3 regions of the Flaviflagellibacter deserti genome follow, and region 3 is predicted to be linked to each of the others. Evidence: riboswitches for the same ligand, from Rfam matches in the RefSeq annotation. Region 3 holds a riboswitch; each other region holds the start of a gene.

Region 1 (3,268 bases), on a different contig from region 3:
ACCAGTTTCCGGGCCATCCATCCGTCCGTCCAGGATCAGGTGCTCGATCGCCCGCGCGGAAACGGGTGCGAGCAGGATGCCGTTGCGGTGATGGCCGGTCGCGAGCACGAGCCCGTCGATCCCTGCTTCGCCGAAGATCGGCGCATCATCGAGCGAAGTCGGCCGGAAGCCGGCCCATATCTCGTCGATCGCCAGCTCTTCCATGGACGGAAGAACCCTCCGCGCCGCTTCCAGCAGCGCGAAGACGCCGCCGGCGGTGTTGACCTTGTCGAAGCCGCGCTCCTCCACGGTCGCGCCGATGATCAGGCGATTATCTCCCTTCGGCGCCATATGGATCTGCTCGGTCCATATGACGTGGGTCAGCGCCGGCATGCGCGGATCCATCCGCAGCGCCAGCGACTGACCGCGCAGCGGTCGGACCGGCAGGCTGATCTCCGGCACGAGTTCCGGCGACCAGGCTCCGGCGGCCAGCACGACGGTGCCTGCCGAATAGGTCTCGGTCGCGGTCGATAGGCCGGTTATCCGCCCGCCGCTCCGCTCCAGCGAAACGACCGGCGTGTTCTCGAACAGGACGCCACCCGCGCGCTTGAATGCCTCGGCCAGGGCGGCCGCGACCTTCCGGGCGTCGACCTGATGATCCTGCTCGCAGAGGATGGCGCCCGAAACGTTGGGGCGAAGCCCCGGCTCGCGCTCGCGCGCCGACGATCCGGACAGCCATTCGGTGTTCAGGCCGAGCCGCTTCTGCAGATCATGCCGGAAGCGCAACCGGTCGACTTCCTCGCGGCCGAGCGCCACGACCATCGTACCCTCGGCCTTGTAGTCGACCGAAAGCCCGCTCACGTCCTCAAGCTCGCGGGCGAAAGCGGGCCAGAGTTCCTGGCTGGCGAGCGTCAGCGGCAGGAGATCATCCTCGCCGGCCTCGACCTCGGCGGTCGCGGCCAGCATGCCGGTCGCGGCCCGCGTCGCGCCGGACCCGACGACGTCGCGCTCGAACACCGCGACGGAAAGCCCGCGTTTCCGGAGCTTCCAGCCGATCGACAGGCCGATGATGCCGCCGCCGACGATGGCTACGTCGAAGCGGGTACCGGCCATGCGCTCACTCAGATTGATGACCCTGTCCATTCACGCTCCCTTCGCTGGAATGACCCAGATCAGGTTCGTCGGGTTTGATCTCAGCCGCTGAACAGCGGCACCCCGGCGCGGTTCAAGACGACATAATCGCGGCGTTCCCGCCGTGCAAGCCGCCCTTCCACAATCTCCATACTCTACACGCATTTAGCCTGCCGCGCGAACCTGTGGCCATGCGGCATAGCAAATGCAGCTCAGCTGCCAGCGCATTTTCAGGCCGTCAAATTAATCTAACTTATACGGGCAATCCCCTATTCAAGGGTCCGGATTCGTTTTGATTCGCGACCGGGCATCTTTCAACAGGCGCTCGCAGAAAATCGGGCGCCGATGGACCAGATCGAAGTTCTGCAAGGCTGGCTGATCTCACAGGATCTGGTTCTGCGTGGACTGCTCGCCCAGCACGCCCGCGATGTCGGCCCGGATGGCATCAAATGTATCCGCTCGATGCGCTCCGGCATGCTGGCCTCCCTGCAATTGATGCAACGCGACTGCGATGAGAAGAGCGATCGCGTCTGGGCCCATGCGACCGACTTCCTCAACACCCTCTTCGACGAGGTCGAGAAGCGGCTGGAAAGCCTCAGCCGCGCCGAGGCGGCGGAAAAAGGCAGGCAGGCTGACGCGCCATGCGGCGCAAGCCTTCCGGAAATATCGAATCTTTAGCGCAGGGAACCCGATTCCCGTGCGTACAATTCTCATAGACCGGGGTTGGGTATGGATCACCGGAGGATGGGAATGAAAAAGTTTCTCGCAACTGGCATCGCGGCGCTCATGGCGGCCGGCTCGTTCGTAAGCCCCGCCGCGGCGCAATTCGCCGGAAGCGCACCGGCCGCCGTCGCGGCCGCCGAGAAGACGAGCAATGTGACCGAGATCCGCAGCCGGCATGGCGGCGGTCATCGCTGGCACGGCAACCGTCATGGTCGCTGGCACGGCAATCGTGGCGGCCACCGGTATTACGGCTATCGCCACCGCCATTACGGCTATGGCTATCGGGACTATTACGGTCCGGCCTTCGCCGCCGGCATCATCGGCCTGACGGCCGGCGCCATTGCGGCAAATGCAGGCTCCTACGACCGTAATGACGAGTACTGCGCGGCGCGCTTCAGGTCATACGACCCGCGTAGCGGCACTTATCTCGGCTACGACGGTTTCCGGCACGCCTGCCCGTAAGGCGACCCAGACGAACCCCCGCTTCGGCAACGGAGCGGGGGTTTTTATGCCGGAACCGCCGGCGCTTCTTGCGAGACGAGGTCGCGCAATTCCGGCAGGCACGAGCCGCAATTCGTGCCGCATTTCAGCACCCGCCCAAGCGCCGCCGTATCGCCGACCCCATCCCGGATCGCCCGGCGGATCCGCTCCTCGCCGACGCCGAAGCACGAGCAGACGATCCGCCCCTCGGACGGCTGGGGCGTGACCGACCGCGCTCCGAGCAGAACTCGCCGCTCTCCGGCCGTCACAACGCGCCTGTCGGCGAACAATTCCATCAGCCAGACGGGGTCCGGCAGGCCGGCGGGACCACCCACCATCAGGCACTCGGTCATCGCGCCGCCATCGTCCAGCGCCGCCGCGCGGAAAAGACCTCGCTGCCGGTCATGATAGTCGAGAAGCCCGTTCTGGCTCGCCATCAGCGAAAGGCCGAGGACGATCCCTTCTCCCGCCGGCTCCAACCCCGCAAGCCGATACGCATAACCGCCGGGAACGGCCGATCGCGCCCAGTAGCCGAACCCCCTGGGACGGAAGCGCCGGCGTGACAGGAAAAGTCCTTCCCAGCGCGCAGCGAACGGCGCCAGACGCGCCGGGGTATGCTTCAGTTCCGGCTGGCCCGACACCGCGTCGCAGGCCGGATTTGCAACTCGCCCCGGTGAACCATGGGCGGTGACGTCGTCCGTCCAGTGCATCGGCAAAAAGGCCTGACCCTTCGTCTGGTCGGTGGTCACCCGCACGCGCGCCACTGCTCGTCCCCACGCGCTCGATACTTCGGCGAACCCGCCGTCTGCGATCCCCAACGAAATCGCGTCAGCCGGGTTCAGTTCCAGCACCGGTTCGGGAGCCTGCGCCATCAGCCGCGCAACCTCGCCGGTCCGGGTCATCGTGTGCCATTGGTCACGCAGCCTCCCGGTATTGAGGACGACGGGATGCCCCT
Region 2 (3,268 bases), on a different contig from region 3:
CGACGGCGGATCATGTTGATGTAGGTGTTGATCGTCAGCGCGGTGACATAGGCCCAGTCGCCGAGCAGCGCGAGCCAGCGGGCGTGGCGAACGACCATGTCGAAAATGTCGCCGTGGATGACGAGATAGCGCGTGCCGTCCACCGCCTCGTGAATCGCGGTCTCGGCGACCTCGATGCCGCCGAAGTGCGAGCCGTAGTAATCGCGAAGGAACTCGTCGTGGTTGCCGGGGATGTAGATCATCCGGGCACCGGCGCGTCCCTTGCGAAGCAGCTTCTGCACCACGTCGTTATGCTTTTGCGGCCAGTACCAGCTCTGTTGAAGCCGCCACCCGTCGACGATGTCACCGACGAGGTAGATGGTGTCGGCGTCGTGGACCCTCAGGAAATCAAGCAGCAGGTCTGCCTGACAACCTTTGGTTCCAAGATGGACGTCTGAAATGAACAGCGTCCGTACCCGGCGGGGCTGGAGTCGTGCAGTAGTCATGGCAGCCATCAATCATGCTTACTGCGCAGGATTGTGACAGTTATGAGTTTGACGTCGGTTTTCTGTGATTCAGCGCCAAAGAGCGTGGAAATGGTGAACGGGGCCGTGCCCTTTGCCCACTGAAAGCAGGTCGGAGGCCTCGATTGCGGCGCTGATATAGGCCTTCGCGGCAGAGACCGATTCGGTCAGCGAACGGCCTTTCGCCAGTTCCGCGCAGATCGCGGACGACAGGGTACAACCGGTACCGTGCGTGTTCTGTGTCGAGATTCGCCGGGCCGGGAACCGACTCAAGCCCTCGTCGCTGAGCAGGATGTCGACGCTCTGCGGACCGAGCCCGTGGCCGCCCTTCACCAGAACCGCGCGACAGCCCAGGTCCAACAAGGTCTCCGCCTGGGCGATCATGTCCGCCTCGTTCTCGGCGAGCGGCGCATCGAGCAGAGCCGCCGCCTCCGGGATGTTCGGAGTGATGATCAGGGCCTTAGGGATCAGGACGGTTCGTAGCGCTTCGACCGCTTCTGGAACGAGCAGCCGGTCGCCCGACGCCGCCACCATCACAGGGTCGAGAACGACCGTCCCGGAATTGTAGCGCTCGAGCCCGGCTGCCACCGTCTCGATGACCTCGGGCCGCGACAGCATGCCGATCTTCACCGCCTTCACATCGAGATCGTCGAATACCGACGCCATCTGTTCGGCGATGAATTGCGGTGGCACGTCGTGGATCGAACGTACGCCCATCGTGTTCTGGGCGACCAGCGCGGTGATCACCGTCGCGCCATAGGCGCCGAGCGCCGAGAAGGTCTTGAGATCGGCCTGGATTCCCGCGCCGCCCGAAGGATCGGTGCCGGCAATCGTGAGCGCAATCGGTATGGTGGACGCCGTCTGGGCCATCCCGCTTTCCTCCGCCGGCATGACCCGGATCAGGTTCGTGGGTTGGCCTGTTACACAGGCCTCTCAGCGCAGAGCGCACCCCAAGGAGATTGCGGCGTCACATATAGCGCGACCTCTCGGGACGCAAGCGGCCCGCCCCACCACTGCTAGCCCGGCGGCGCCTCGGCCTCGCGCGCTTTTGCCCGTTCGATGCCGCGGCGGCGTTCGTGAGCGATGACGATCATGCCCGAGCCGATGACGATCAGCCCGCCGAACAGCGCGAACAGGTCCGGCAGGTCGCCGAACGCGAACCAGCCGATGCCGAGCGACCAGATCAGGGTCGTGTATTCGAACGGAGCGATCACCGAGGCTTCGGCATAGCGATATCCCTGCGTCAGCAGGATCTGCCCGACGCCGCCGAGAAAGCCGATCGTAACGAGGATCGCCATCGTTTTCATGTCGGGAACGACCCAGCCCCATGGCAGCGTGAACAGGGCAAACAGCGCCGAAAAGCTCGAGAAATAGAAGACGATCGCCGCCGTGGCCTCGCTCTGGACGAGGCGGCGCACCTGAACCATCGCGCAGGCGGTGAAGAAGGCGCCGGCCAACGCGAACAGGAAACCCTCGGAGGTCCGGTTGGCACCGGTTGAGCCGACGCTCAGCGAGGCGACCAGATCGCCATTGGCCAGATGCGGCCAGAGCATCACGCCGACGCCGACGAGGCCAATCAGCACCGCGAACAGCCGGGCCAGATGCAGAGGTTCGCGGAGGATGACAGCGGCCAGGCCGACCACCATCAGCGGCGAGGCATAGGTCAGCATGGTCGAGTCCGGCAGCGACAGGCGGGCCAGGCCGGCGAACATGCAGAACATGGCCGCAGCACCGACAGTGGTACGGATCAGATGCCCGCCGATCGACGCCGTTCGCACCGCCGAACGGATCTCTCCGTGCAACCCGAACCAGACCAGAATCGGCACGAGCGCGAGCGCGCTTCGAAAGAAGACGATCTCTCCTGTGGGCACGTCGTCGCCGATCATGCGGATCAGCGCCGCCATCACAGTGAAGGCGAAGGCCGAGCAAATCTTGAGCAAGATTCCGGTCAGCATCGGAGGCGAGATAAACCTCTGGAATCAATTGATTGAGAGCGACGTTCCGGCTTTCGGAAGCATCCGTCGAAAGGATGAATTTTCAGTGGAACTTTGCGGCCCCGGACCCGTTGTATGCGCGGCCAAACCCTTGTCATCGAAACCGTCTAGGCATGGTCTCTAGGCAGGGGAATCGGCCAAGTACGGAGTACCACATGTCGGACGTTTACCTGATCGAGGTCGAGGGGCGTGCGGTTGGTCTCGTTGCTCGCGAGAGCGATGGCACGAATTACCGGTTCCACGCAGCGGAACCGGGTGTGTTCTGCATTGACGGTCAGATCTTCAAGACCGCCGACGAGGCGCAGCGGGCAGCGAGAGCGGCGATGAAGGATCGCTCGCGCCACCTGGACCACACCGCCCCGCGAGCCGCCTAAAGCATTGGCCATGCGGCGCTAACATCCACAACTCCCGGTGCCGACGAAGCCCTTGATTTCGCACCGGGAGTTTGTGCTAGGTTCCCCGATAGAAGGATCAGCAAGATCCTTCAAATAAAACAGGGGAAACGCCTACAATGAAGAAAATGCATTTTGCTTCGCTGGTAGCTTTGTCGCTGGCGATGGGCACCGGTGCGGCTTTCGCTCAGGACAAGAAAGAAGAAATGCCTGGGCCGGCCGTAGAGAAGTACGCCAAGGACTTTCTCGCGAAGTGGTCGAAGGACCCGAAGCTTCTTGCCGCGATCAAGGCCTCGACGGCTGAGCACAAGAAGATGTCGCTGGACGACGTCACAGTGATGGACAGCCAGTGGCGCGTCGCCAAGAGCGGTCCGGAGAA
Region 3 (3,268 bases):
GATCTTGTGCATCGGCACGTGGCCGGGGCCCTCGATCATGACCTGGCAGCCCTTCTGCCAGGCGATCTGCGTCAGCTCGCCGAGGGTCTCCAGCTCCGCGAACTGGGCGCGGTCGTTGGCGTCGTAGATCGAGCCGGGACGCAGGCCGTCGCCGAGCGAGAACGAGACGTCGTAGCGGCGCATCAGGTCGCAGATCTCGTCGAAGCGCTCGTAGAGGAAGCTCTCCTTGTGATGGGCGAGGCACCACTTGGCCATGATCGAGCCGCCGCGCGAGACGATGCCGGTCATGCGGTTGGCGGTCAGCGGCACGTAGGGCAGGCGGACGCCGGCATGGATGGTGAAGTAGTCGACGCCCTGCTCGCACTGCTCGATCAGAGTGTCCTTGTAGACCTCCCAGTCGAGCTTGACCGGGTCGCCGCCGACCTTCTCCAGCGCCTGGTAGATCGGCACCGTGCCGACCGGGACCGGGGCGTTGCGGATGATCCAGTCGCGGGTGTTGTGGATGTTCCTGCCCGTTGACAGGTCCATGATCGTGTCGGCGCCCCAGCGGATCGCCCAGACCAGCTTCTCGACTTCCTCGGCGACCGACGACGAGACGGCGGAATTGCCGATGTTCGCGTTGATTTTCACTAGGAAGTTGCGGCCGATGATCATCGGCTCGAGTTCGGCGTGGTTGATGTTCGACGGGATGATGGCGCGGCCGCGGGCGATCTCGTCGCGGACGAATTCCGGCGTGATGTGCTCGGGCAGCGAGGTGCCGAAGCTTTCGCCGTCGGCCAGCGCGGAGGCGGCGCGATCCAGCACCTCCCTGCGGCCGAGGTTCTCGCGCTCGGCGACGTAGATCATCTCCTTGGTGATGATGCCGGCGCGGGCGAATTCGTATTGCGTGATCGGCGCGTCGCCGACGCCGCGCAGCGGCTGGTGGGCGATCGGGAAGGCCTGGGCGAGGTGGCTGCCCGAGACATTGCCGTTGTCTTCCGGCTTGATGATGCGGCCGTCATAGCTCTCGACGCCGCCGCGCTCCTTGACCCATTCGACGCGCCGGCGCGGCAGGCCGGCTTCGAGATCGACCTTGTAGTCGGGGTCGGTATAGGGGCCGGACGTGTCGTAGACGCGGAGCTTCGGCTCGTCGGGGGAGGTGAGCGTGATCTCGCGGATCGGCACCTTCACGTCCGCGGCGTGGGCGCTCGTCACATAGATCTTCTCGGACGCGGGCATCGGCCCGGTGGTGACGCCGGCCTCGATGAAGTCGTTGGGAGAGAATGGCTTGTTCACGAAGGATCTCCTCGTTCGCACAAAGGGAGATCCGGCGATGGAGGAGGATGTGCGGGTGGAGGAATCTCACCTTGGCCCGCGTGCCCGTCCCTTCGCCGGCATGACCCGGATCAGGTTCAAAGGGTCACCGCGCTGCCTGACGGCCGTCGGTCTCTCAGTCCCTTCGCGGGACTCCCCTCGGTTTGTGACGACGATTCTTTAGAGCATTTCCGAGCTGGGTCAACCGTCTAAAGTCCGTTCAAATCCAGTTGATCGGGCACCTGCCACCATAAGCCTGCCGCCTTCGGGACCCTATTTAGTGCTTGGAAGGACAACCATTCCGGCTGCCCCGAACACATCAAAGAGGTCCTTCGATGTGCGACTATAGCCTCGAATCTGTTGCGTCCCGCCCGGCCAAAGTCGGCGACAAGCTGGTCTCCACCAGCTTTCCCGGCACCACCACACGCGGCTTTTCGGCCGTCGGTGAACCCAATATGGCCGTCTGCCTTCTCCCAGGCACCGAAATAGCCTTCGACAAGGAGATAGAATGTGAGGGAGCGCTCGGATTCCTAGCGACGCGCAAACTCGGTCAGACGCTCGCCCGCTTCCGTCACATAAACGAAGGCCATCCGCATATGCATCATGATGCGCTGGAGGTGCCGGACGGCAGGATGGTGCTTCTGACGCTCCTGCGCCACGGCCAGTACGCGACCGTGCTGCAGCTGCCGGCGGACTCCGCCGCCGACACGCATGATGAGAAGAAGCAAGAGTCCGAAGAGGAGCGGCGCTCCTATCTGGACTATCTCACCATCGACTGAGGCGCTGCCAAGCCGGGTTTGCCCGGCTTGGCACACACCCGGAGTATCAGTCCACCTTGGCGCCGGAGGCCTTCACGATCGGCGCCCATTTGGCGAGTTCGGCCTCGACGTGCTTCTGGAGTTCCTCAGGCGTCGAGCCGACGGTCGTCGCCGAAAATTCCGCGAGCTTCGCCTTGACCTTGGGATCCGCGATCGCCTTGTTGGCGGCGTCGTTCAGCCTGGCGACGACATCGGCCGGCGTCTTGGCCGGGGCGAACAGCGCGTTCCAGGTATAGGTCTCGTAGCCCGGCAGCGTCTCGGCGATCGCCGGCATGTCCGGGAACACCGCCGAGCGTTCTTTCGTGGTGACGCCGAGACCCTTCAGCTTGCCGTCCTTGATGTGCTGGGTGGAGGAGGGGAGGTTGTCGAACATGATCGGCACCTGGCCGCCGAGCACGTCGATCAGAGCCGGGCCCGCGCCCTTGTAGGGAACGTGGACGATGTCGACGCCGGCCAGTGACTTGAAGAGCTCGCCCGACAGATGCAGCGGCGTGCCGTTGCCCGACGAGGCATAGGAGTACTTGCCGGGCTCCTTCTTCACGAGATCGATCAGTTCCTTGACGTTGTTCGCCGGAACCGACGGGTGGACGACGAGGACGTTGGGGACAGTGACGAGGAGCGAGATCGGCGCGAAGTCCTTCGCGGCGTCGTACGGCATCTTCGTATAGAGCGCCGGGTTGAGTGCATGGGTCGCGACCGTGCCCATGAGGATCGTGTAGCCGTCGGGCTCAGCCTTCGCGACCGCGGCCGAGCCGATATTGCCGCCGGCGCCGCCGCGATTGTCGACCACGACCTGCTGGCCGAGGAGCGTGCTCATCTTCTCCGCCACGAGGCGGCCTACGAGATCGGTCGACCCGCCGGCCGGGAACGGGATGATCAGCGTGATCGCGCGCGTCGGGAAAGTCTGCGCCTCGGCGGGTATGGCGAGCAGTGATGCAATGGCGGCAAGGCCCGCTGCGAGCAGGCCGCGTGTCGTCTTCATGAGCATTTTCTCCCTGTGGCGGCATGGACTTGCCGCTCTGGACGAAAGTTTGGGGCCGAACGCCCAAACTTCCAAGGGGCTTGATGTTGCGTCCTGCTTGCGTGCTGAAAAGTGTAACATTATAACATAACGTATGTCGCCGACGCCGGTCCCTCATACGCATGCCCATCGCCAT

The links. Region 3 has a riboswitch for thiamine pyrophosphate ahead of thiC (phosphomethylpyrimidine synthase ThiC). Riboswitches for the same ligand answer to the same signal wherever they lie in the genome.
Region 1: another riboswitch for thiamine pyrophosphate. It lies ahead of thiO (glycine oxidase ThiO); the one in region 3 lies ahead of thiC (phosphomethylpyrimidine synthase ThiC).
Region 2: another riboswitch for thiamine pyrophosphate. It lies ahead of thiD (bifunctional hydroxymethylpyrimidine kinase/phosphomethylpyrimidine kinase); the one in region 3 lies ahead of thiC (phosphomethylpyrimidine synthase ThiC).

The regions. Positions count from the first base shown of each region.
Region 1 covers NZ_JBHSJF010000006.1:627,436-630,703, reverse strand. The annotation lists gene thiO (glycine oxidase ThiO) at 1-1,122, opposite strand, end outside; TPP riboswitch at 1,112-1,207, opposite strand; gene ACFPFW_RS10030 (hypothetical protein) at 1,456-1,788, shown strand; gene ACFPFW_RS10025 (BA14K family protein) at 1,861-2,295, shown strand; gene ACFPFW_RS10020 (nitrate reductase) at 2,340-3,268, opposite strand, start outside.
Region 2 covers NZ_JBHSJF010000006.1:514,497-517,764, reverse strand. The annotation lists gene ACFPFW_RS09490 (UDP-2,3-diacylglucosamine diphosphatase) at 1-485, opposite strand, end outside; gene thiD (bifunctional hydroxymethylpyrimidine kinase/phosphomethylpyrimidine kinase) at 555-1,373, opposite strand; TPP riboswitch at 1,363-1,466, opposite strand; gene ACFPFW_RS09480 (DMT family transporter) at 1,520-2,458, opposite strand; gene ACFPFW_RS09475 (hypothetical protein) at 2,653-2,871, shown strand; gene ACFPFW_RS09470 (hypothetical protein) at 3,009-3,268, shown strand, end outside.
Region 3 covers NZ_JBHSJF010000002.1:58,173-61,440, forward strand. The annotation lists gene thiC (phosphomethylpyrimidine synthase ThiC) at 1-1,218, opposite strand, end outside; TPP riboswitch at 1,346-1,463, opposite strand; gene ACFPFW_RS02425 (hypothetical protein) at 1,629-2,072, shown strand; gene ACFPFW_RS02430 (Bug family tripartite tricarboxylate transporter substrate binding protein) at 2,119-3,093, opposite strand.